4 regions of the Kocuria sediminis genome follow, and region 1 is predicted to be linked to each of the others. Evidence: riboswitches for the same ligand, from Rfam matches in the RefSeq annotation. Region 1 holds a riboswitch; each other region holds the start of a gene.
What was found. Region 1 has a riboswitch for S-adenosylmethionine ahead of GMA12_RS09190 (methylenetetrahydrofolate reductase). Riboswitches for the same ligand answer to the same signal wherever they lie in the genome.

Region 1 (5,647 bases):
GGCCAGCGGGCGCAGCAGGGCGCCCGGGGAGCCGTAGGAGGTGGTGACGAGCAGCCGCGGCCGCCCGGGAACGGCCGTGAGCGCCGGATAGGCCTCCTGCACGGCCGCGGCGAGCCGCGCGGCGGGCACGTCCTGGTCGGCCACGAGCGCCGGCTCCTCCAGCTGGACCCACGGCGCCCCGGCCGCGGCGAGCTCGCCGAGCAGCTGGGCGTACACCGGGAGCAGGTCGGCGAGCCGCTGCAGGGGGTCGAAGCCGGCGGGGGCGTCGTCGTCGGCCTTGGCCAGCAGGAGGAAGGAGACGGGGCCCACGAGGACGGGACGGACGGTGAAGCCGTTCTCGGCGGCGCGGCGGACGTCGGCCACGAGCCGGCCGGCGGAGGCGGTGAAAGGGGTCCCGGGGCCGATCTCGGGGACCAGGTAGTGGTAGTTGGTGTCGAACCACTTGGTCAGCTCCAGCGGTGCCCGCCCGGCGTCGCCGCGGGCCAGCACGAAGCTGCCGTCCAGGTCCAGGCGCCCGTCCGCCCCGGCCAGGTCCGCGAAGCGGGACGGGACCGCCCCGAGGGCCACGGTGGTGTCGAGGACCTGGTCGTAGAGGGGGAAGGCCGCGGGCAGGGACGCGTCCTGCGCGCCCAGGCCCAGCTCCACCAGCCGGCGGTAGGTGGCCAGCTGCAGCTCGCCGGCGGCCGCCTCGAGCTCCTCGCGGGTCGAGCGCCCGGCCCAGTAGGCCTCGAGGGCCTGCTTCAGCTCGCGGCGCCGGCCGATCCGGGGGTACCCGGTGATGGTGGCGGCGGGGAAGGGGACGGCAGGGGTGGTCGTGCTCATGGGTGTGCTCCTCGGCAGATCTGGGAAAAGGTACGGGCGAAGGTCAGGGGAAGGGCCCGGGAAGAGGCCCGGGCCACGAGGCGCGGACGGGGCCGGCCTCCCTCGCTGCTCAGGCGGGCAGCAGGTCCGGCAGGGCCGCCGGCTGGTGGGGCACGCGCGGCAGGTCCACACGCTCCAGCAGGTCCAGGGCGGCCCGGTGCTCGTTGAAGGTGTAGAGGTGCAGCCCGGGCGCCCCGGCGTCGAGGGCCGCGCGGGCCAGGCGGGTCGCGAAGGCCACGCCCGCCCGGTGCCGCTCGGCGGGGCCGGCGGCCTCCTCCAGGGCCGCGGCCAGGCCCGGGTGGGGCCGGAGCCCGGCGAGCCGGCACAGCGTGGCCAGCCGCCGCGGCTCCGTGACGGGCATGATCCCCGGCACGATCGGGATCGTCACCCCGGCGGCCCGGGCGGAGGCAACGAGGCGCTCGTAGCGCTGCGGGCGGAAGTAGACCTGCGTGATCGCGAAGTCCGCCCCGGCACGCTGCTTGGCCAGCAGCACCTCGATGTCGTGCCGGAAGGACGGGGACTCGGGGTGCCGGGTCGGGTAGGCGGCCACGCCCACGGCGAGCCGGCCGCCGGCGAGGGACGCGGTGTGGCGCTGCTCGACCTCGCGCACGAGCTCCACCAGGTCCCCGGCGTGGGCCAGCTCGCCGGGCTCCGCGTCCGGCTCCAGGTCCCCGCGCAGGGCCAGGACGCCCCGGACGCCGCGGTGGAGCAGGGACGTGACGGTCTCCTCCAGCTCGGCCCGCGTGCTGCCCACGCACGTGAGGTGCGCCAGGGGCCGCAGGCCGGTGCGGGCCAGGAGGTGGTCCAGCAGCGCCAGCGATCCGGCCCGCCGCGGGGCGTCCCCGCTGTACGTGACAGCGACGTGGTCGGGGCGGGTGGGCTCGAGCTCCTCGATGGTCCGCAGCAGCGTCTCGGCGCTCGCCGCGCAGCGCGGTGGATAGAGCTCGTAGGACAGCGACGGCGGTGGCGCCGTCCGGTCGGGTGGTCGTCTCACAGAACCTCCTGGGGTCACCCCGAGGGAGGGCGCCGGCCGTCCCGGGGTGGACCCGGGAGGCTGCGACAGCTCCATCGGTCCTGGCGGGAGCACCGTTCCGCGGCCCGGTGGGGCTGCGGATGGTTGCTGCGGCGTCGACGAGCCAGGTCTCTCGGCCGCTCTGGATAGATGCAGGACCCATTCCAGCGGGTGCCCCGGGCGGGTGCCAAGCCCGGCGGCGCAGAAGACGCCGGTGCGCCGACTGTGACGGCGGGCGCGTCACGCGGCGCAACATCGACACCGGGCGTCGCGCGACCCACGCGGCGTCAGCGCCGCGCACCGGTTCGCGCGGCGCCCGCCCACGGCCATAATGAGTGTGCCCCCGCCGCCCGGACCCCAGGAACGAGACGTCATGCCCAGTTCGCCCCGCATCGTGGCGGTCGTGCCGTGCCACAACGAGGAGGCCGCGATCGCGAAGGTCGTCACCGACCTGCACGCCACGGTCCCCGGCATCGAGGTCCACGTCTACGACAACTGCTCGACCGACGGCACCGCCGAGGCCGCCCGGCGGGCCGGCGCGCACGTGCGGCACGAGGAGGAGAAGGGCAAGGGCAACGTGGTGCGGCGGGCGTTCGCGGATCTCGACGCCGACGTCTACCTGCTCATCGACGGCGACGACACCTACGACGTGGCCGACGCGCCGCGGATGATCGAGACCCTGCTGGCGGGTCCCTACGACCAGGTGCTGGGGGTGCGCCGCCAGGTCAGCGGCACCGCCTACCGGGCCGGCCACGAGTCCGGCAACCGGTTCTTCAACACCCTCGTCACCTTCGCCTTCCGCCGCCAGGTCACCGACATGCTCAGCGGGTACCGGGTCTTCTCGCGGCGCTTCGTGAAGTCCTTCCCGGCGCTGTCCCGCGAGTTCGAGATCGAGACCGAGCTGACCGTCCACGCGGTCAACGCCCGGGTGCCGCAGACCGAGGTGGAGGTGGGCTTCCGCGACCGGGCCGAGGGCAGCGAGAGCAAGCTGCGGACCTACCACGACGGCTTCCGGATCCTGGGCATCTTCGCCCAGCTGCTCTTCCAGGAACGGCCCTTCCTGGTCACCGGCGCCGTCTCGTGCGCGCTGTTCCTGCTCGGTCTGGTCCTGGGCCTGCCCGTGGTGGTGGAGTTCGCGGGCACCGGGCTCGTGCCCCGCTTCCCGACGGCGTTCCTGGCCGCCTCCCTCGTGGTCCTGGCCGGGGTGTTCCTGCTGATGGGGGTCCTGCTGCACGGGCAGGCGAGGATCCGTCGGGAGACCTCCCGGCTGTTCTACCTGCGCCAGCCGGCCCCGCCGTGGAGCGGCGGGGCCGGGGCGGACCGTCCCGTTCCGCCCGCCGCGCAGGAGCGCCGGTGGGCCCGGTGACCGCGGCCGGCACCGGCGGCCGCCTGGCCCCGCTGCGCCCCTGGCTCCAGGGCCTGGGCATGCTGGTGGTCCTGCAGTTCGCCCTGTTCGGGCTGCTGGTGGTGGGCCAGGCCGTGCCGGACCGGCCCATCGTCGAGCACCTCCTCGCCGCGGTCGAGGACGGCACCTACGGCCCGCACGGCACGATCGACCGGATGGGCACCCCGGCGGACACCTTCACCGAGTGCGTGGTCGCGGGCACGGGCCTGGGCGCGTCCCCGGAGGAGTCGGCGTTCAGCCGGGCCGTCCGGATGCCCCGGCTCGCCACCTGCGGCGGCGGACCGGAGCAGCTCCGGGCCATCGCCGAGGGGGCCGTGCTGGAGGACAACAACTACTTCAAGTACTGGGCCGGCTACACGGTGCTCACCCGCCCGGTGCTGGCCGTGGCGGGGCTGGAGGGGCTGCGGATCGTCTCGGGCACCCTCATGGTGCTCGCCCTGGCCGGGGCGTTCCTCGCGCTGCGCGCCCGGACCTCCACCGCGGTGGGGCTCGCCCTCGTGCTGCCCTACGTCGCGGGGACGAACCTGCTGTCCACCCCCTCGACCTCCTTCAGCCAGTCGATCTCCATCGCCTTCATCTTCCTGTCCGTGCTCCTCGCCACGCTCGGGGCCGCCCGCTCGGCCCGGCTGGGCTGCGCGGGCGCCGCCCTGGGCGCCGCGCTCTTCTGCTTCGTGGACCTCCTGACCACTCCCGCCGTGCCGTGGGCGATGTCCGCCTTCGCCGTGGGGGCGGTGACGTGGTTCCACCGCCGCGAGCTGAGGGCCACGTTCGTGGCGGTGCTCCTGGCCGGCGCCGTCTGGCCGGCGGCCTTCGCCGTCACCTGGGTGGCCCGGTGGGTGATCGCCGGCGCCTTCCTGGGCATCCCGGCCACCGTGGAGGTGGTCCGCCGCAACGTGGGGAACCGGACCGGAGGAGACCACGCGGGGGTCGCGGAGTCCTTCGGGGCGGGGGTGCACGCCAACATCGACTACTGGTGGACCAGGGTGCCCACCGCGGAGCTCGTGCTGGCCGGCTGCCTGCTGGCGGCGGCGGCGGGCCTGGTCCTGGCCCACCGGCGCGCCGGGCCGTCCCGCTGGGCGGCCGCGCTGGTCCTGGCCCTGCCCGCGGCCGCGGTGCCCCTCTGGTACACCGTGCTCAGCAACCACTCCCAGATCCACGCGTTCTTCGTCAACCGCGGGGTGCCCGCCGCGCTCGCCGTCGTGACCGCCGCGTGCCTGGCCGCCGCCGTGCGGGCCCGCCCGGCCCCGGACGCCTCCGCCGCCGCGGAGCGGCGCGAGCCGGCGGCCCCGGAGCCGGGCACGGACGAGCGTCACGATCGGGTCTCGGAGGTGGCCGCCCCGGCTCGCCGGGCGTAGCCTTGAACAACCAACAGGTTGATCAAGGAATACGTTGACAGACACCGTGGACCCCGACGACGACGACCTGCTCGACCGGGCCTTCCTGGCCCTCGCCGACCCGGTCCGGCGGCGGATCGTCGCCCGGCTCAGCCGGGGCCCGGCCACGGTCACCGAACTGGCGGAACCCTTCGCGATCTCCAAGCAGGCGGTCTCGAAGCACATCCAGGTCCTCGAGCAGGCGCAGCTCGTCACGCGCACCCGTGACGCCCAGCGGCGGCCCGTCCACCTGGACCCCGCACGGCTGGAGGCGCTCACCGCCTGGATCGACCGGTACCGGCTGGTCCGGGAGGAGCAGTTCCGCCGCCTCGACGCCGTGCTCGACACCCGCGCCGCGCCCCGCGGCGCACACCGGGAGGACTTCACCATGGGACACGCCCTGCACCTGACCGTCCCCGACGACGTGCCGTACATCGACTTCGAGCGGGACTTCGACTTCCCCGTGGCGGAGGTCTACCGCGCCCACGCCGACCCCGAGCTGTTCCGGCAGTGGATCGGCCCGCGCGGGCTGCGGACCCGGATCGACGGCTTCGAGTTCCGCGCCGGCGGCGCCTACCGCTTCGTCCAGCGCGGCGAGGACAGCGCCGAGGAGTACGCCTTCCGCGGCGTCTTCCACACCGTGCGCGAGAACGAGCTGGTCGTCCAGACCTTCGAGTACGAGGGCTGGCCCGACGCGGTCGACCTCGAGTACCTGCGCTTCGAGGACCTCGGCGAGGGCCGGTGCCGGCTGCGCGGGCACACCGTCCACGCCTCGCAGGAGGCCCGCGACGGGATGGTCGGCTCCGGCATGGAGAAGGGCATGGCCGAGGGCTACGAGCGGCTCGAGGAGCTGCTGGCCGGGCTGCTCGGCGGACAGGGAGGCTGAGCGTGGACTGGACCCTCGAGGTGGTGCTGGTGCCGGTGCGCGACGTCGACCGGGCCGTGGAGTTCTACCGGGACCAGGTCGGCTTCCGCCTCGACCACCACACCACCACC
Region 2 (5,647 bases), on a different contig from region 1:
GGTCAGCAGGATCTGCTCGCGGCCGTCCAGCAGGAAGGGCTCGGCCTCGTAGAGCACCCGGTCGGTGCGCGGCAGCACCACCTGCAGCGGGGCCTGCGGCTCGGCCACCGGCTGGATCAGCTGCTCGGAGAACTCCGAGCACATGGCCTCCACCACGATCCAGCGCCGGTCCGCGGACAGCCCCGCGCCCAGCCACAGGCCCGGGTCGGTCTCCTCGTGGACCACGACGTCCTCGGCCACCGGGGTGCCCAGGACGTGGCGGCGCAGCTGGTGGGGCCGCCAGGACTCGTCCACCACGGTGTAGTACACCGCGCGGGCGTCGGGGGTGAGGAAGGACCCGTAGAAGGTGCCGGGGATCTCGTCGGCGAGCAGCGCCCCGGTGGTGAGGTCGCGCACGCGCAGGGTGAACCGCTCGTCCCCGGTGACGTCCTCGGCCCAGGCCAGCAGCTCCCCGTCCTCGGAGACGTCGAAGCTGCCGAGGGAGTAGAAGTCGTGCTGCGCGGACTCGGCGTTGGCGTCGAGCAGCACCTGCTCGCCCGCCATGGGGGTGCCGGGCTCGACGACGGGCGGGGTCCAGTCCGCGAGGACGTCCCCGGTGGTCGTGGCCGGGACCCGGCAGAACACCTGGTGCGCGCCGCCCTCGACCGTGCGGGAGAAGTACCACCAGTCCCCGCGCCGGTTCGGCACCGACAGGTCGGTCTCCTGGGTGCGGCCCTTGATCTCCCCGAAGATCGACTCCCGCAGCCCGGCCAGGTGGGCCGTGCGGGCCTCCGCGTACTCGTTCTCCGCGGTGAGATGGGCGACCACCTCCGGGGACTCCTTCGCCCGCATCCACTCGTAGGGGTCGGAGAACACGTGGCCGTGGAAGGTGCGCTCGGCGGGGTGCCGGCGGATCTGCGGGGGAAGAGCTGTCATGTGCCCATCCTAGGGAAGGCGCCCCGTCCGCCGCTGGCCGGACCGGGCCCGCGGCGCTGACGGGCGGGCCCGGCGGCCGGCCCGGGCGGTGCCAGAATGGCCGCATGAGCACCCCCGCGCACCTCGCCCCGCGACCGCCGGCCTTCGGCTCCACCCGCGCCGACCTGTGGATGCAGGTGGTCCTGGTGCTGGGGGTCTCCCTGGGCGCCTCGGCGCTCTACGCGGTGCTCTCCCTGGCCGAGCAGCTCGCCCGCGGCCCGCTCTCGGAGGCGCAGGCGACGATGAACCCGCCGCTGAGCCCGCAGCCGCTGCTCGACCTGCTGCGCCAGCTCACGGGCATCGGCCTGGACCTGGTCCCGGTGCTGCTGGCCCTGTACCTGCTCGCCGGATCCGCGGGCGCACTCGGCACGGTGCGGCGGCGGATCGGGCTCGACGCCCGGATGCCGGTCCCGGACCTCGGGCTGGGCACCGTCCTGTTCCTCGTCATGGGCCTGGGCACCCTGGCCCTCTACGCGGCCGGGCGCGCCCTGGGGCTCACCGCGCAGGTGACGACGTCCGGGCTGGCCGAGCACTGGTGGACGGTGCCGGTGCTGCTGCTCTCCGCGCTGCGCCACGCCCTGGTCGAGGAGGTGGTGGTGGTCGCGTTCCTCACCGACCGGCTCACCCGCATCGGCTGGCGCTGGCCGGTGGTGCTGGCGGTCACGGCGCTGTTCCGCGGCAGCTACCACCTGTACCAGGGCATCGGGCCGTTCCTCGGCAACGTGGTGATGGGCCTGGTCTTCGCCGAGCTCTACCGGCGCACCGGGCGGGTGATGCCCCTCGTCGTCGCGCACTTCCTGCTGGACGCCGTGGGCTTCCTGGGCGTCGGCCGGCTGCTCGGCTGAGGCGGGCCCGGCGTGGGAGCCCGCCCCGGCCGGCGGCTCAGATGGTGACGAGCCCGTCGGGGGTGCTGAAGGACACCGAGAGCAGACCGGGCGTGCCCTCCGGGTAGCGCCACTCCACCTCCAGGTCCTCGAGGGCGGTCTCCACGGGCGCGCCCAGCCACTCGGCCACCCGCTCGGGCGCCCCGGCGATGCACATCCCCGCGAGCCCCACGTCGGTGATCCGGGCCTGGGACGGGTGCATCTCCGGGGCCGAGTCGAAGTGCACCATGAACGGCAGCTGGGGGTCGGCGATCAGGCCCTTGACGCCGATCTGGCGCCACTCCAGGCACCGGCCGTCCGGGAACACCCGGTGGCCGGGCACCGCGTGGCGGCCCAGGCGCTGCTCGAAGGGCGCGAGGTCCTCGACCTCGACGACCCAGCCCAGCCAGCCGCCGCCGGCCTCCGAGCGGGCGCGCACGGCCCGGCCGAACGGGGCCTTCTCCGCCGCGGGGTGCTCGAGGACCTCGACGACCTCGACGTACTGGTGGTTGGTGAGGGGGAGGATCATGTTGCGGGTGCCGAAACGGGGGTGCACCCCGCCCTTGACCGGCTCGATCCCGAGCTGGTCGGCAATGCGCTCGGTGGTGGCGGCGAGGCCCTCCGGGCGGCAGGCGTAGGACACGTGGTCGACTCTCATGGGCTCATCGTGGCACCGTGTGACTTTCGTCTCCAAATCGGCCCCCGCCGGGGCGGTCCCCGGCCCGTCCGGCCCGTGCGCGGGACGCTCGCCGCGCCCCGGCTTGACGCCGTGTCGCCCGAATCCGGAGAATGTCGTCCAGGTCATGAGCGCCAGCGTCCAAGCCCCAGCTAGCTGGCCGGCAACCCTCCACCGCGGTGGGGTGCCCTGGGTGAAGACCGGGCTCCTCGCGACCGGCGAGCGAGCAAGCGCGGGTCCTCGGTGCCCGGCCGTCGCACGGCAGCACCACCACGGTCGGACACCGGACCCCTGACACCCGCAAGGAGTCTCCCGGCATGTCCGAGTCCACTGCTTCCACGACCGACCGCCCCGCGACCGCGCTGCCCACCCCGGAGCACCCGGCCGGCTGGTCGTTCGAGACCCAGCAGATCCACGCCGGCCAGCGCCCCGATCCGGTCACCGGCTCCCGCGCCCTGCCCATCCACCAGAGCACGTCCTTCGTCTTCCCCGACGCCCAGGCCGCCGCGGACCGCTTCGCGCTCGCGGAGCTGGGGCCCATCTACACCCGCATCGGCAACCCGACCACGGAGGTCGTGGAGAACCGCATCAGCGCCCTGGAGGGCGGGGTGGGGGCCCTGATGCTCAGCGCCGGGCAGTCGGCCACGACCTTCGCGGTGCTCAACCTCGCCGGGGCGGGGGACCACGTGGTGGCCAGCCCGAGCCTGTACGGCGGGACGTACAACCTCTTCAAGTTCACGCTGCCCAAGCTGGGCATCGAGACCACCTTCGTGACCGACCCGGACGACCCGGAGGCGTGGCGGCGGGCGGTGCGGCCGAACACCAAGGCGTTCTTCGCCGAGACCATCCCGAACCCGCGCAACGACGTCCTCGACATCGAGACGGTCTCCGGGATCGCCCACGAGCACGAGGTCCCGCTCATCGTGGACAACACGGTGGCGACCCCCTACCTCGTCCAGCCGTTCCGCTGGGGCGCGGACATCGTGGTGCACTCGGCCACGAAGTTCCTCGGCGGGCACGGCACCGCGCTCGGCGGTGTGATCGTGGACTCCGGCGCGTTCGACTTCGGCCGGTACCCGGAGCGCTTCCCCGGCTTCAACCAGCCCGACGAGTCCTACGGCGGGCTGGTCTACGCCCAGGCCCTCGGCGCGGAGGGCGCGTTCGGGGTCAACCTCTCCTACATCCTCAAGGCCCGGGTGCAGCTGCTGCGCGACCTCGGCTCGGCGATCTCCCCGTTCAACGCGTTCCTCATCGAGCAGGGCATCGAGACGCTGTCGCTGCGCATGGAGCGCCACGTGGCCAACGCCGGGGAGGTGGCCCGCTGGCTGGAGGCGCGCGAGGACGTGCGCTCGGTGAGCTGGGCGGGGCTGGAGTCCTCGCCCTGGCACGACCGGGCGCGCAAGTACGCGCCCCGCGGCGCCGGGTCGGTCCTCGGGTTCGTCCTCGAGGGCGGCCGGGCGGCCGGGGCGGCGTTCGTGGACGCCCTGACGCTGCACTCCAACGTGGCGAACATCGGCGACGTCCGCTCCCTGGTGATCCATCCCGCGTCCACCACCCACAGCCAGCTGCTGCCCGAGGAACAGCTCGCGGCGGGCGTGGAGCCCGGCTTCGTGCGCCTGTCCGTGGGGCTGGAGAACGTCAAGGACATCCTGGCGGACCTGGAGCAGGGCTTCGCCGCGGCCGCGGCCGTGGCCGGAGGGCAGGGGTGAGCGTGACGGTGCTGCGCGGTGCCGGCGCGGACGTGCGCGAGGACGGCGTGCCGCGGCACGCCGAGATCGGCACGCTGGAGCTGGAGTCCGGCTTCCGGCTGCCGGAGGTCCGGATCGCCTACGAGACCTGGGGCGTGCTCGCCCCGGACGGCTCCAACGCCGTGCTCGTGGAGCACGCCCTGACCGGGGACACCCACGTGGCCGCCGGGCGGGCCCGGCCCGGGGCCCCGGAGGCGCAGCGGCGCGCCGCCGAGAGCGGCGGCTGGTGGGACGGGCTGGTCGGCCCCGGCGCCGCCATCGACACGGACCGCTACTTCGTGGTGTGCGCCAACATCGTGGGCGGCTGCTACGGCTCCACCGGGCCGTCCACCCCGGCCCCGGCCGAGGTGGACCCCGAGCGCCGGCCCTGGGGCTCCCGCTTCCCCCTGGTCACCGTGCGCGACTCCGTGCACGCGGAGGCCGCCCTGGCCGACGCCCTGGGCATCGACGCGTGGCGCCTGGTCGTCGGGGGGTCCATGGGCGGGGCGCGTGCCCTGGAGTGGGCCGTGACCTACCCCGAGCGGGTCCGGGCCTGCGCGGTGGTCGCCGCGTGCGCCCAGTCCAGCGCCGAGCAGCTGGCCTGGGGGCAGGCGCAGAACCTCGCGATCCGCCAGGACCCGGACTTCCGGGGCGGGGACTACTACGACGGGCCCTTCCCGTTGACCGGGCTGGGCCTGGCCCGGCGGATCGCCCACATCACCTACCGCTCCGCCGACGAGCTGCACCACCGGTTCGGGCGCACCCCGCAGGCCGAGGAGCAGGTGATCGGCACCCGTCCCGGGGAGCGCGGGCGCTACCAGATCGAGAGCTACCTCGACCACCAGGCCTCCAAGCTCGCGGGCCGCTTCGACGCGAACAGCTACCTCGCCGTCAACGAGACGCTCATGTCCCACGACGTCTGCCGCGGCCGCGGCACGCTCGAGGAGGCCCTGTCGGTGACCTCGTGCGAGTGGCTCGTGGCCGCGGTCGACTCCGACCGCCTGTACCTGCCGCGCGAGTCCGACGTCCTGGCCGCCGCCCTGCCCGGGGACGTCCGGCGGCACACCCTCACGTCCCCGTCCGGGCACGACGGGTTCCTCATCGAGGCGCCGCAGGTGGGCAAGCTGCTCGTGGAGACCGTGCTGGCCCGGCCCTGACGCACGGCCCGGGGACCCGGGCCGTGCGTCGGGGCCCGGGCGGGCGGCGCCGCGGGTGGCACACTGGTGCCATGACCGACGCCCCCGCCCCGACCGGAACCGCCCCGACCGCGCCCGCCGCCCCGCACGCCGTGTGGAGCACCGACGCCGACGCCCGCCCCGGCACTCCGCTGCTCGTGCTGCTGCACGGCTACGGCTCGCACGAGCACGACCTGATGGGCCTCGTCCCGGAGCTGCCGGGCGAGTTCAGCGTGGCCTCCCTGCGCGCGC
Region 3 (5,647 bases), on a different contig from region 1:
CTGCTCCGCGGCGGCCATGATCGGGTCCAGCCCGGACCAGGCGTCCACCTGGCCGTTCTCCAGCGCCGAGCGGCCGTCGGCGTGCTGCAGGTTCTGGATCGTGACGTCGGCCGGGTCCACCCCGCCCTCCTCGAGGGCCTGGAGCAGGAAGAAGTAGGGGTCGGTGCCCTTGGTGGCGGCCACGGTGCGGCCCTCGAGGTCGGCCACCGACCCCACCCCGCTGCCCGGGGTGGTGACGAGCGCGGACCACTCCGGTTGCGAGTACAGGTCGATCACCTTGATCGGGGTGCCGTTGCTGCGGGCCAGCAGCGCCGCGGAGCCGGCGGTGGAGCCGATGTCGACCGCCTCGGCGCGCAGCGCCTCGTTCGCCTTGTTCGAGCCCGCGGACTGCACCCACTCCACCTCGGTGCCCTCCTCGGCGAAGGCGGCCTCGAGCCAGCCCTTCTCCTTGATCACCACGGAGAGCGGGTTGTAGGTGGCCCAGTCGACCGTGACCTTCTCGGCCGCCTGTGCCTCGCCGGAGCCCTCACCCGAGCCCTCCCCGGCCATGCACCCGGTCAGGGACAGGGTCAGGACGGCGGCGAGGGCGGGGACCGTGCGGGCGGGGCGCGGGGACAGCGGCATGGTGGGGCCTTTCGTGGTGGGGTGGGCGTGCCGGGCGGACCCGGCGCGGCGCAGGGCCGCGCCGCGCCCGGGGGGAGCGGGGCGGGATCAGCGGGTCGCGGGGTGGTGGGCGTCGACGCCCAGGTGGCCGAGCAGCTGCACCCGCAGCTCGGCGAGGACCTCGGAGGCCCGGTCGCGGGGACGGTCGCCGGGCACGGAGAGCACCGTGCTGATCGAGGCGGGGGCGGTCGGGCCGGTGCGGCCCAGGACCACGATCCGGTCGGCCAGCTGCAGGGCCTCGTCGACGTCGTGGGTCACCAGCAGGACGGTGGTCGGCTGCGCGGCGTGGACGGTGAGCAGGAGGTCCTGCATCCGCAGCCGGGTCAGGGCGTCGAGGGCGCCGAAGGGCTCGTCGAGCAGCAGCACGCCGGGGTTGCGGGCCAGCGCCCGGGCCAGCGACGCGCGCTGGGCCATGCCGCCCGAGATCGCCCGGGGACGGTGGTGGGCGTGGGCGGTCAGCCCGACCAGGTGCAGCAGGTCGTCGATCACGGCGTCGGCCTCGGCCCGGCCCAGCCCGGAGGGCAGCCCCAGGCGGACGTTCTCGCGCACGGAGCGCCACGGCAGCAGCCGCGGCTCCTGGAAGGCGACGGCGCAGCGCGGGTCGATCCCGGAGACCGGGGTGCCGTCGATGAGCACCCGGCCGGCCGAGGCGGTGTCGAGGCCGGCGGCGGCCCGCAGCAGCGTGGACTTGCCGCAGCCCGAGGGCCCCAGGATCGCCAGGACCTCCCCGGGCCGGGCCGTGACGTCGACGTCGTGCAGGACGTGGTGGTCGTACCCGCCGGACGGGAAGGCCTTGCCGACGTGCTCGAAGGCCACCGAGCAGGCGCGCTTCGCGGTGGCCGGTGCGGCAGTGGTGGACGGTGCAGAGCCCAGCAGAGACGTGCCCATGATCAACTCCATCGGTCCTGGCATTAGCACCTCGCACGGGGATCGGACGGATCCGTGCCGGTTGCTGCGACGTCGACGAGCCAGGTCTCTCAGCCGCTCCGGATGGTTACCGCCCCATTGAACGTGCTCCGCGGGCCGCCTGGCAAATCGCTCCGCGGGCCGTCATGGTCGAAAACGGTGGCACGCCGCGCCCTCGTGCCGCACCATGGACCCATGACGAGCCGGAACACCCCGACCCGGGCGGACCTGGTCCGCGACGCCTGCACGGCGTTCGCGGCGGTCCTGGACGGGCTCGGGGACGACGACTCCTGGGCTCCCACCGGCTGCCGCGGGTGGTCGGTGCGGGACCTCGCCCACCACTGCGCCGCGGATGCGGTGCGCGGTCTGGTCGCCCTGCACACGCCCACCACGGCCCGCCCGGATCGGGACGCCGCGACCTACTGGGCGGACCGGGGGGTGGACCCCGCGGCCGCGGCCGAGGACCGGCGCCGCACCCGGGCGGCGGCGAGCCTGTACCCGGACTGGGAGGAGCTGCGGGGGCACTACCGGGAGTCGGCGCGGGCGCTGGTGCACGCGGCGGAGCGCTGCCGGCCCGGCGGGACGGTCCGCACCCAGGGCCACGTGCTCCGGGTCGACGACCTCCTGAGCACCCTGGCCGTGGAGGCCACGGTGCACCACCTGGACCTCATCGAGCACCTGGAGGGCTGCCCGGGGCCGGCGGTGGACGGGCTCGCCGAGGTCCGCCGGGTCCTCATCGACCTGTGGGAGCGGGAGCCGCCCGAGCACTGGAGCGACGAGCACTTCGCCCGGGTGGGCACCGGCCGCGCGGCCCTGCCCGCCCAGGACCGCGCGCACCTGGGCCCCGAAGCCGACCTGTTCCCGCTCTTCTCCTGACCCATCCCTCCTGCCCTCCCGCCGGGATCGCACGTGTCGGCGACCCGTGCGCGGTGGCCGGGACGTGCAACCTCGGGACATGGTGGGGATGCGTGCGGGACGTGGGCGGCGGGTTCGTGCCAGGGTGGGGGCATGAGCCGCAACGACCCAGCCGTGATCGACCGCCTGATGACACAGTCCGGACGGTGGGCCGTGGTGGGGCTGACCGGGAACACGGCCCGGCCCGCGCACTCGGTCGCCAAGCGCATCCGGGACGACCTCGGCATGACGATCGTCCCGGTCAACCCGAAGGGCGAGGTGGTGCACGGTGAGCCCGGCTTCCGCACGCTCGCCGAGGTCCCGGGGCGGATCGACGTGGTGGACTGCTTCGTCAACTCCCGCCGCGTCGGGGCCGTCGTGGACCAGGCCATCGCCGCCGGCGCCAGCGCCGTGTGGCTGCAGCTGGGCGTCGTGGACCACGCGGCGGCGGACCGCGCCGCTGCCGCGGGACTCGACGTGGTGATGGACACGTGCCCGCTGATCGAGCTCGGGGCGCGGCTGCGGCGCGGCTGGACGCTGGACCCGCGGCGCTCGCCGCCGCTCGCCCCGCCGGCCTGACTCCTCCCGCGGTCCTTCCGCGAGTTTCCGTGATCCTCCCGTGCACCGGGTGGACGAGGGGTTGCCCCGTGTGCGGGGGGAGCCGCTAAGCTGGTCCGCGACGACGATGACGAGTCCCGACGCGAAGCTCTGGCTGGTCGGGCGGCAACCCTCTCCCGTAGCGGGGTGCCCCAGATGAACATCGGGCCGCGGCGCACTCGCCCCGTGGCAAGTACGGCGCCCACGAGTGCGTCGGACCCGCGAGCAGGTCTTCACGACGCACGGGCGCGGGTCGATGATCGACCTGGGAGGTCCCTGTGAGCAAGCGCATCGCCCTGAACGCCTTCGACATGACCTGCGTGGGGCACCAGGCCCCGGGCCTGTGGAAGCACCCGCGCTCCCGCGCCGACGAGTACAACACCCTCGAGTACTGGACGGACGTCGCCCAGGTCCTGGAGAAGGGCCTGTTCGACGCGATGTTCCTCGCCGACGTGGTCGGCTACTACGACGTCTACCGGAACTCCGCGGCGCCGGTGATCAAGGACGCCACCCAGATCCCGGTCAACGACCCGTTCATGCAGATCTCCGCGATGGCGGCCGTGACGAAGCACCTCGGCTTCGGGGTGACCAGCGCGATCACCTACGAGCAGCCGTATCCGCTGGCACGGAAGTTCGCGACCCTCGACCACCTGACCAAGGGCCGGATCGGCTTCAACGTGGTGACGTCCTACCTGAAGTCCGCGGCCGAGAACCACGGGCTGACGGAGCAGATCTCCCACGACGAGCGGTACGAGATCGCCGAGGAGTTCATGGAGGTCTGCTACAAGCTGTGGGAGGGGTCCTGGGAGGACGGTGCGGTCAAGCGCGACCGCAAGAACGGGGTCTTCGCCGACCCGTCCCTCGTGCACCCCATCCAGCACCACGGCAAGTACTTCGACGTGCCGGGCATCGGGCTGACCGAGCCGTCCCCGCAGCGCACCCCGCTGATCTTCCAGGCCGGCGCCTCCTCGCGCGGGCGCGCCTTCGCCGGGCGGCACGCGGAGGCGGTGTTCGTGGGCGGCATCCGCCCGGACCTCACCCGCGTGGTCACCGACAAGCTGCGCGACGAGGCCGAGGCCCAGGGCCGGGGGCGGGACGACCTCAAGATCTTCGCCATGCTGCACGTGATCGTCGACGAGACCGACGCGAAGGCCGAGCAGAAGCGGCGCGACTACGAGCAGTACGCGGACGCCGACGGCGCCCTGGGTCTCGTGGGCGGCTGGTCCGGGGTGGACCTGGGCCGCTACGACGAGAACGACGTGCTGGAGTACATCAAGACCGACTCCATCCAGTCCTTCCTCACCCCGTTCACCACCGCGGACCCGAAGAAGAAGTGGACGGTCAAGGAGGTCGCCAAGCACATCTCGATGGGCGGGATGGGCGTGCCGATCGTCGGGTCCCCGCAGACGGTGGCCGACGAGCTGGAGCGGTGGATCGACGACGGCGGCCTGGACGGCATCAACCTCGCCTACCACGTCTCCCCGGGCTCGTTCGAGGACTTCGTGGAGTGGGTCGTGCCGGAGCTGCAGAAGCGCGGCCGCTACCGCACCGCCTACGAGGGCACCACGCTGCGCGAGAACGTCTACGGCGCCGGACGGACCAGGGTGCTCGACACCCACCCGGCCGCGCGGTATCGGGGCGCCTACGCCGGCAAGCCGTCCGCCGCGGACACCCCCGCCCGCGATCTCGTGTCCTGACGCACTCGGGGTCGCGGGCCCCGCGCTCTTCCACCGCGTGCGGCAGCGCAGTACTCTGGTGGTACCAAGCATGCTTTCCATGAACGTCCGCCGCTCCGGTCCCACACCCGGATCACCGCAGACACGAAGGAAGCGAGGCACCACCATGACCACTCCCGCCGCCCGGCCGGACCACCGGACCGCGCACCGCTCACCTGTCCAGACCGCCGCTCTGCTGTACGGGGCGGTCTTCCTGCTCGTGGGCGTGGCCGGCTTCATCCCGGGCCTGACCACGAACTACGACCAGCTCATGGCCGCCGGCCACCAGTCCGAGGCGATGCTGCTGGGCGTCTTCCAGGTCTCCTGGCTGCACAACATCGTCCACCTGCTCTACGGTGTGGCCGGGCTGGCCCTGGCCCGCTCCGCCGCCGGGGCCCGCAGCTTCCTGCTGTGGGGTGGGCTGGTCTATCTGGTCCTGTGGATCTACGGGCTGCTCGTGGGCCCGGAGTCGCCCGCGAACGTCGTGCCGGTGAACACCGCCGACGACTGGCTGCACCTGGTCCTGGGCGTGACCATGGTGGGCCTGTCCTTCCTGCGCCGGGACACCCACGACCGCAGCGCCACGCGCAACACCACCGGCCCGGCCTACTGACCGCTCCGCCGCACCGACAGCGCGGTGCGGCCAGCAGGTCCGCACAGCAGGCCCGCACGGCAACGGCTCCCCCGCCTCGGCGGGGGAGCCGTTGCCGTGCGGCGGGGCCGGTCAGCCGGCCGGGGCGGCGCGCCAGCGCAGCAGGGCCGCCACGTCCGTGCTGTCCGGCAGGGCTCCGGGCGGCACGAAGACCGGGCGGCCGTCGGTCAGCACCGCGGCGCGGACCAGCGCGGCGTCGGCAGGTACCCGGCCGAGCACG
Region 4 (5,647 bases), on a different contig from region 1:
TGGTGGAGTGCACCACGGCGTGGGCGCCGAGCAGCAGCGGGTTCTGCAGGTACGGGGACGCGAAGGTGTTGTCCACCACGAGCAGCGCCCCCGCCTCCCGGGCCAGCTCCGCCCAGGCCGCGACGTCGGCGATGCCGAGCAGCGGGTTGGAGGGCGTCTCCAGCCACAGGACCGCGGTGTCCCCGGGGCGGACCGCGGCGCGGACGGCGTCGAGGTCGGTGATCTCCACGGGCGTGTGGCCGATCCCCCACGGGGCGAGCACCCGGGTGATCAGCCGGTTGGTGCCGCCGTAGCCGTCGGCGCCGAGCACCACGTGCTCGCCCGGGCGCAGCACCGCCCGCAGCAGCGCGTCCTCGGCGGCGATCCCGGAGGCGAAGGCGAACGCGCGATCGCCGTGCTCCAGGGCCGCGAGCTGCTCCTCGAAGCCGTTGCGCGTGGGGTTCGAGCCGCGGCTGTACTCGTGGCCGGCGCGCAGGACGTTGATCCCGTCCTGGGCGAAGGTGGAGGTCTGGTAGACCGGCGGGATGACGGCCCCGGTCAGCGGGTCGGGCTGCTGGCCGGCGTGGACGGCGGTGGTGGTGAAGCCGCGTCGGCGGGTGGTGACGGTCCGAGTCATGGTGGGGCTCACTTCCGGAGGGTCGGAACGGTCTCGGGCACGGCGTCGAGGGCCTGGCCGAGGTCGGCCACGAGGTCCTGCGGGGCCTCGAGGCCGATCGAGAGCCGGATGGTGGTCTCGGCGATCCCGCCCGCCCGGCGCTGCTCGGGCGTGAGCCGGCAGTGGGTCATCGCGGCCGGGTGGGCCACGAGGCTGCGGGTGTCGCCGATGTTGGCGACCAGCTTGAACAGCCGCAGCCCGTCGATGAAGGGCCCCACGGCGGCGTCCGGGGCGGCGAGGTCGAAGGAGAACACGGAGCCGGTGCCGCGGGGGAAGTCCCGGGCCGCGATCCCGGCCCCGGGGTCCCCCGGCAGCCCGGGGTGGTGCACGCGCGCGACGGCGGGGTGATCGGCGAGGAACTCGGCCACGGCCAGTGCCGAGGCCGTGTGCCGGGCCACCCGCAGGTCGAGGGTCTCGGTGCCCTGCAGGATCTGGCTGGCGTTGAACGGGGAGAGCGTGGTGCCGAGGTCGTGCACGTACTTGGCCCGAACCAGGTGCAGGTAGGGGCTGGCCCCGGCGCACTTGTCGAGCAGGCTCTGCCCGCCCCAGCGGGCGCGGGCGCGGGTGAACTGCGGCCACCGCGCCGGCTGCGCGGACCAGTCGAACGTCCCGCCGTCCACGACCGCCCCGGCGAGGGCGTTGCCGTGGCCGCCGAGGAACTTGGTGGCCGAGTGCACCACGACGTCCGCGCCCTTCTCCAGCGGCCGGTACAGCGCCGGGGAGGCGAGGGTGTTGTCGACGACGACGGGCACCCGGGCCGCCCGGGCGACGTCGGCGATCCCGGGCAGGTCCGGCAGCGTGGCCAGCGGGTTGCCGATGGACTCGAGCAGGAAGGCGCGGGTGTCGGGGCGCACGGCCGCGGCCCAGGCGCCGGGGACGGTGGGGTCCACGAAGTCGACCTCGACGCCGTGGTCAGCCAGCGAGTCGGTGAGCAGGTCCACGGTCCCGCCGTAGAGCTTCTCGGAGGCGACCAGGTGCCTGTCCTCCCCCTGCCCGAGCAGGGCCAGCAGCGCCACGGCCACCGCGGACTGCCCGGAGCCGGTGGCCACGGCGCCCACCCCACCCTCGAGGTCGCTGATCCGCTGCTCGAGCACGGCGACCGTCGGGTTGCCGGTGCGGGTGTAGGTGAAGCCCGCCCGGGTCTGGGCGAACATCTGCCGGGCGGCCTCGTAGTCCGGGAACTCGAAGGCGGCGCTCTGGTAGATCGGCACCGTGAGGGTGCGCTGCCCGGGGTCGTGGTCGGCGCCGGCGTGGATCTGCCGGGTCGAGAGGTCCAGGTCGGTCACGGGGAGGGACATGGCGCGGCTCCTGTGCACTTGCTCTTACCCGCACCGGTCACCCGCTGCGCGGCAACGGGGATGCAGGCCGCTTCCTCATCCGAACCACCCGGTGAGCATGGGGTTGGTGCGCGACCCAGTCGGAGCTTGGCAGTCGCGTCTCGTGAAGCTGGGACCACAGTATGCGCGGGGCGGGCCGGCGCCGCTCCACGACCGAAGATGACGTCCGTGACGGATCGTGACGCCGCTCGCGACGCATCCTGTGACGCCCTTGCGATCACCCCCGGTGGCGTCCCGCGCACCCGGTGCCGCGGCGGGTTACGCCCGGGTGTCGATGTCCTCGAAGATCAGGAACGTCTGGGTGTCCACCACGCCGGGCAGCTGCTGGATGTGCTCGAAGATCACCTGCCGCAGGTGCACCGTGTCCACGGCGCGCACCAGCAGCATGACGTCGAAGTTCCCGCCCACCAGGGCGATGTGGTGCACGGCCGGGATGGCCTGCAGCTGCCCGCACAGCTCCCGCCAGGTGTTCTGCTGGAGCTTCAGCGTCACGTAGGCCGAGGCCTGCAGCCCGGCGCGCACCGGGTCGATCACGGTGCTGAAGCGCAGGATCACCCCCTCGTCGCGCAGCCGGTTGATGCGGGCGTAGGCGTGGGCGCGGGAGACGTGCACGGCCGCCGCGATCGCGGTCACCGACTGCCGGGCGTCCCGGGAGAGCTCGGCGAGGATCTTCCGGTCGGTCTCGTCCAGCGGGACGGGGGTCGAGGGCACGGCGGGCTCCTTCGGGGTGGGGTGGGAGGGCGGGAAGCGGTGTCGGACGAATGCGTGTGTCCCACGCCACAGTAAAACATTTCGTCCACGGAGACGGCACCGCCGCCCGCAGGATTCTGGACTTTCCCGCGCGCCTGGATACGAACCGCTCATCCTTCTCATACTGGGCGGACAGAACTTCAGCGGCCTTCCCGCCTCCCCGCGTCCGCGCCCGGACCGGGGACCGACCGAGGGGACACCATGAGCCAGACCGTCGAGACCCCCGAGGACCCGATCCTCCGGGCCTCCCAGACCTTCGGCATCACACCGGAGCAGTACATGCTCCCGGCCCGCGGCGAGATCCGGATGGTGGACCCCGCCGGCCGCCTGCTGCCGGCCGAGGAGCAGGGCACCGAGCCCGGCCACGAGTACCCGCTGCCCGCCGGGGACGTGCTGCTGGGCGCCTACGAGAAGCTGGTGGTCGGCCGCCGGGTCAACGACCAGAACTCCGCGCTGGTGCGCCAGGGCCGGATGGCCGTCTATCCCTCCAGCCACGGGCAGGAGGCCTGCCAGGTGGCCGCGGCCCTGTGCCTGCGGGAGGGCGACTGGCTGTTCCCCACCTACCGGGACACCGTGGCCGTGATGACCAGGGGCGTGCGGCCCATGGACGTGATGTCGATCTTCCGCGGCGAGTGGCACGGCGGCTACGACCCCCACGAGCACCACGTCGGCATCCAGTCGACCCCGCTGACCACCCAGCTGCTGCACGCGGTGGGCGTGGCCCACGCCGCGAAGCTGCGCGGTGAGGACACCGTGGTCCTGGCCATGTGCGGCGACGGCGCCACGAGCGAGGGCGACTTCCACGAGGCCCTGAACTTCGCCGCCGTGTTCAAGCTGCCGGTCGTGTTCTTCGTGCAGAACAACGGCTACGCGATCTCCGTGCCCCTGTCCCAGCAGTCGGCCGCCCCGAGCCTCGCCCACAAGGCGGTCGGCTACGGCATGGCCGGGGAGCGGGTGGACGGCAACGACCTGGTTTCCCTGCTCGCCACGCTGGGCCGCGCCGTGGACCTGGCGCGCTCGGAGTCCGAGCCCCTCCTCGTGGAGGCCCACACCTATCGCATGCAGGCCCACACCAACGCCGACGACGCGACCCGCTACCGCGACGACGCCGAGGTGCAGGAGTGGATCGCCAAGGACCCCGTGACCCGCATGCGCGCCTACCTGGCCGGGGAGGGGCTGCTCGACGACGCGGCCGAGCAGCGCATCGCCGCGGCCGCCGAGGACGTCGCCGCGGCCCTGCGCGACGGCATGAACGCCGACGTGGAGGTCGACCCGCGCGAGCTCTTCCGCCACGTCTACACCGAGCAGACCCCGCAGCTCGCCGAGCAGGAGCAGTTCCTCGCCGCCGAGCTCGCCCGAGAGGAGATCGCACAGTGAGCACCCTCCAGGCCCCCGCCCCGTCCGGGCGGACCCCGGCCGTCAAGCCGGCCACCTTCGCCCAGGCGCTCAACACCGCCCTGGCCGACGCCCTGGCCGCGGACGACGCCGTCGTCGTCTTCGGGGAGGACGTCGGGACCCTCGGCGGGGTCTTCCGGATCACCGACGGGCTGACGAAGCGCTTCGGCCGCACCCGCTGCTTCGACACCCCGCTGGCCGAGTCCGGGATCGCCGGGATGGCCGTGGGCATGGCGATGAACCGGATGCGCCCCGTGATCGAGATGCAGTTCGACGCCTTCGCCTACCCGGCCTTCGAGCAGATCGCCTCGCACATCGCGAAGATGCACAACCGCACCCGCGGCGCCGTGACCCTGCCGATCGTCATCCGCATCCCCTACGCCGGCGGCATCGGCGGCGTGGAGCACCACTGCGACTCCTCCGAGGCCTACTACGCCCACACCCCGGGCCTGAAGGTCTTCACCCCGGCCACCGTCGAGGACGCCTACCTCATGCTCCGCGAGGCGATCGACTCGGACGACCCCGTGGTGTTCTTCGAGCCGAAGAAGCTCTACTGGTCCAAGGCGCCGGTGGACCTGGCCGAGCTGAGGGACCGCTACGAGAACCGGGCCCCGGAGCGCCGGGAGGGCCGCGCCGTCGTCGCCCGCACCGGGCAGGACGCCACGATCCTCACCTACGGGCCGTCCGTGCCCACCGCCCTGGCGGCCGCCGCGGCCGCCGAGGCCGAGGGCCGCTCCCTCGAGGTCGTGGACCTGCGCAGCATCGTCCCGTTCGACGACGAGACCGTCGCCGCGTCGGTGCGCCGCACCGGGCGCGTGGTCGTGGTCGCCGAGGCCCCCGGCTTCGCCTCCGTGGCCGCCGAGATCGTCGCCCGGGTGCAGGAGCGCTGCTTCCACTCGCTGGCCGCGCCGGTGCGGCGGGTGACCGGCTTCGACATCCCGTACCCCTCGCCCAAGCTCGAGGAGTACTACCTGCCCAGCGTCGACCGCATCCTCGACGCCGTGGACGACCTGCAGTGGGAGGACTGACCATGACCGTGAAGACGTTCACCCTGCCGGACCTCGGCGAGGGACTCACCGAGGCCGAGCTCGTGAGCTGGCTGGTCCAGGTGGGCGACACCGTGGCCGTGGACCAGCCCATCGCCGAGGTGGAGACCGCCAAGTCCGCAGTGGAGGTGCCCTGCCCCTTCGCCGGGACCGTGCAGGAGCTGCACGGCGCCTCCGGGCAGACCCTCGACGTGGGCGCGCCGCTGATCTCCGTGAACACCGGGGACACCTCCGGGACCCCCGCCCCGCAGGGCGGCGGGCCCCGCGGCGGGCAGTCCTACCGCGAGGAGGAGCGCGCCGGCGCGGACCCCCGCTCCGCGGCCGAGGCGGGCACCGTGGCCTCCGGGACCTCCGACGACGCCGAGGGCTCCGGCAGCGTGCTGATCGGCTACGGCACCCCGGCGGCGGGATCGGCCGGGCGCCGGCGCCGCCCCAGGCGTTCCGGCGCCACCGCCGGGGCCTCC

Region 2: it holds a riboswitch for S-adenosylmethionine, as region 1 does, so the genes downstream of both, GMA12_RS11030 (bifunctional o-acetylhomoserine/o-acetylserine sulfhydrylase) here and GMA12_RS09190 (methylenetetrahydrofolate reductase) in region 1, are expected to answer to the same signal.
Region 3: it holds a riboswitch for S-adenosylmethionine, as region 1 does, so the genes downstream of both, GMA12_RS15750 (ABC transporter ATP-binding protein) here and GMA12_RS09190 (methylenetetrahydrofolate reductase) in region 1, are expected to answer to the same signal.
Region 4: it holds a riboswitch for S-adenosylmethionine, as region 1 does, so the genes downstream of both, GMA12_RS14670 (O-acetylhomoserine aminocarboxypropyltransferase/cysteine synthase family protein) here and GMA12_RS09190 (methylenetetrahydrofolate reductase) in region 1, are expected to answer to the same signal.

Annotation. Positions count from the first base shown of each region.
Region 1 covers NZ_WOGU01000006.1:208,345-213,991, forward strand. Annotated here, with positions in the region: gene metE (5-methyltetrahydropteroyltriglutamate--homocysteine S-methyltransferase) at 1-822, opposite strand, end outside; gene GMA12_RS09190 (methylenetetrahydrofolate reductase) at 932-1,855, opposite strand; SAM riboswitch class I at 1,924-2,026, opposite strand; gene GMA12_RS09195 (glycosyltransferase family 2 protein) at 2,247-3,239, shown strand; gene GMA12_RS09200 (hypothetical protein) at 3,227-4,633, shown strand; partial or broken gene GMA12_RS09205 (ArsR/SmtB family transcription factor) at 4,680-5,033, shown strand; gene GMA12_RS09210 (SRPBCC family protein) at 5,040-5,537, shown strand; gene GMA12_RS09215 (VOC family protein) at 5,540-5,647, shown strand, end outside.
Region 2 covers NZ_WOGU01000008.1:120,412-126,058, reverse strand. Annotated here, with positions in the region: gene GMA12_RS11045 (S9 family peptidase) at 1-915, opposite strand, end outside; gene GMA12_RS11040 (CPBP family intramembrane glutamic endopeptidase) at 1,020-1,799, shown strand; gene GMA12_RS11035 (VOC family protein) at 1,837-2,475, opposite strand; SAM riboswitch class IV at 2,617-2,732, shown strand; gene GMA12_RS11030 (bifunctional o-acetylhomoserine/o-acetylserine sulfhydrylase) at 2,811-4,202, shown strand; gene metX (homoserine O-acetyltransferase MetX) at 4,199-5,377, shown strand; gene GMA12_RS11020 (alpha/beta hydrolase) at 5,449-5,647, shown strand, end outside.
Region 3 covers NZ_WOGU01000015.1:52,971-58,617, reverse strand. Annotated here, with positions in the region: gene GMA12_RS15755 (aliphatic sulfonate ABC transporter substrate-binding protein) at 1-624, opposite strand, end outside; gene GMA12_RS15750 (ABC transporter ATP-binding protein) at 712-1,551, opposite strand; SAM riboswitch class I at 1,557-1,660, opposite strand; gene GMA12_RS15745 (maleylpyruvate isomerase N-terminal domain-containing protein) at 1,765-2,445, shown strand; gene GMA12_RS15740 (CoA-binding protein) at 2,578-3,042, shown strand; SAM riboswitch class IV at 3,148-3,262, shown strand; gene GMA12_RS15735 (LLM class flavin-dependent oxidoreductase) at 3,339-4,757, shown strand; gene GMA12_RS15730 (DUF4383 domain-containing protein) at 4,903-5,388, shown strand; gene GMA12_RS15725 (baeRF2 domain-containing protein) at 5,500-5,647, opposite strand, start outside.
Region 4 covers NZ_WOGU01000013.1:21,620-27,266, forward strand. Annotated here, with positions in the region: gene GMA12_RS14665 (cystathionine gamma-synthase) at 1-616, opposite strand, end outside; gene GMA12_RS14670 (O-acetylhomoserine aminocarboxypropyltransferase/cysteine synthase family protein) at 625-1,953, opposite strand; SAM riboswitch class IV at 1,969-2,101, opposite strand; gene GMA12_RS14675 (Lrp/AsnC family transcriptional regulator) at 2,251-2,703, opposite strand; gene GMA12_RS14680 (thiamine pyrophosphate-dependent enzyme) at 2,944-4,119, shown strand; gene GMA12_RS14685 (alpha-ketoacid dehydrogenase subunit beta) at 4,116-5,165, shown strand; gene GMA12_RS14690 (dihydrolipoamide acetyltransferase family protein) at 5,168-5,647, shown strand, end outside.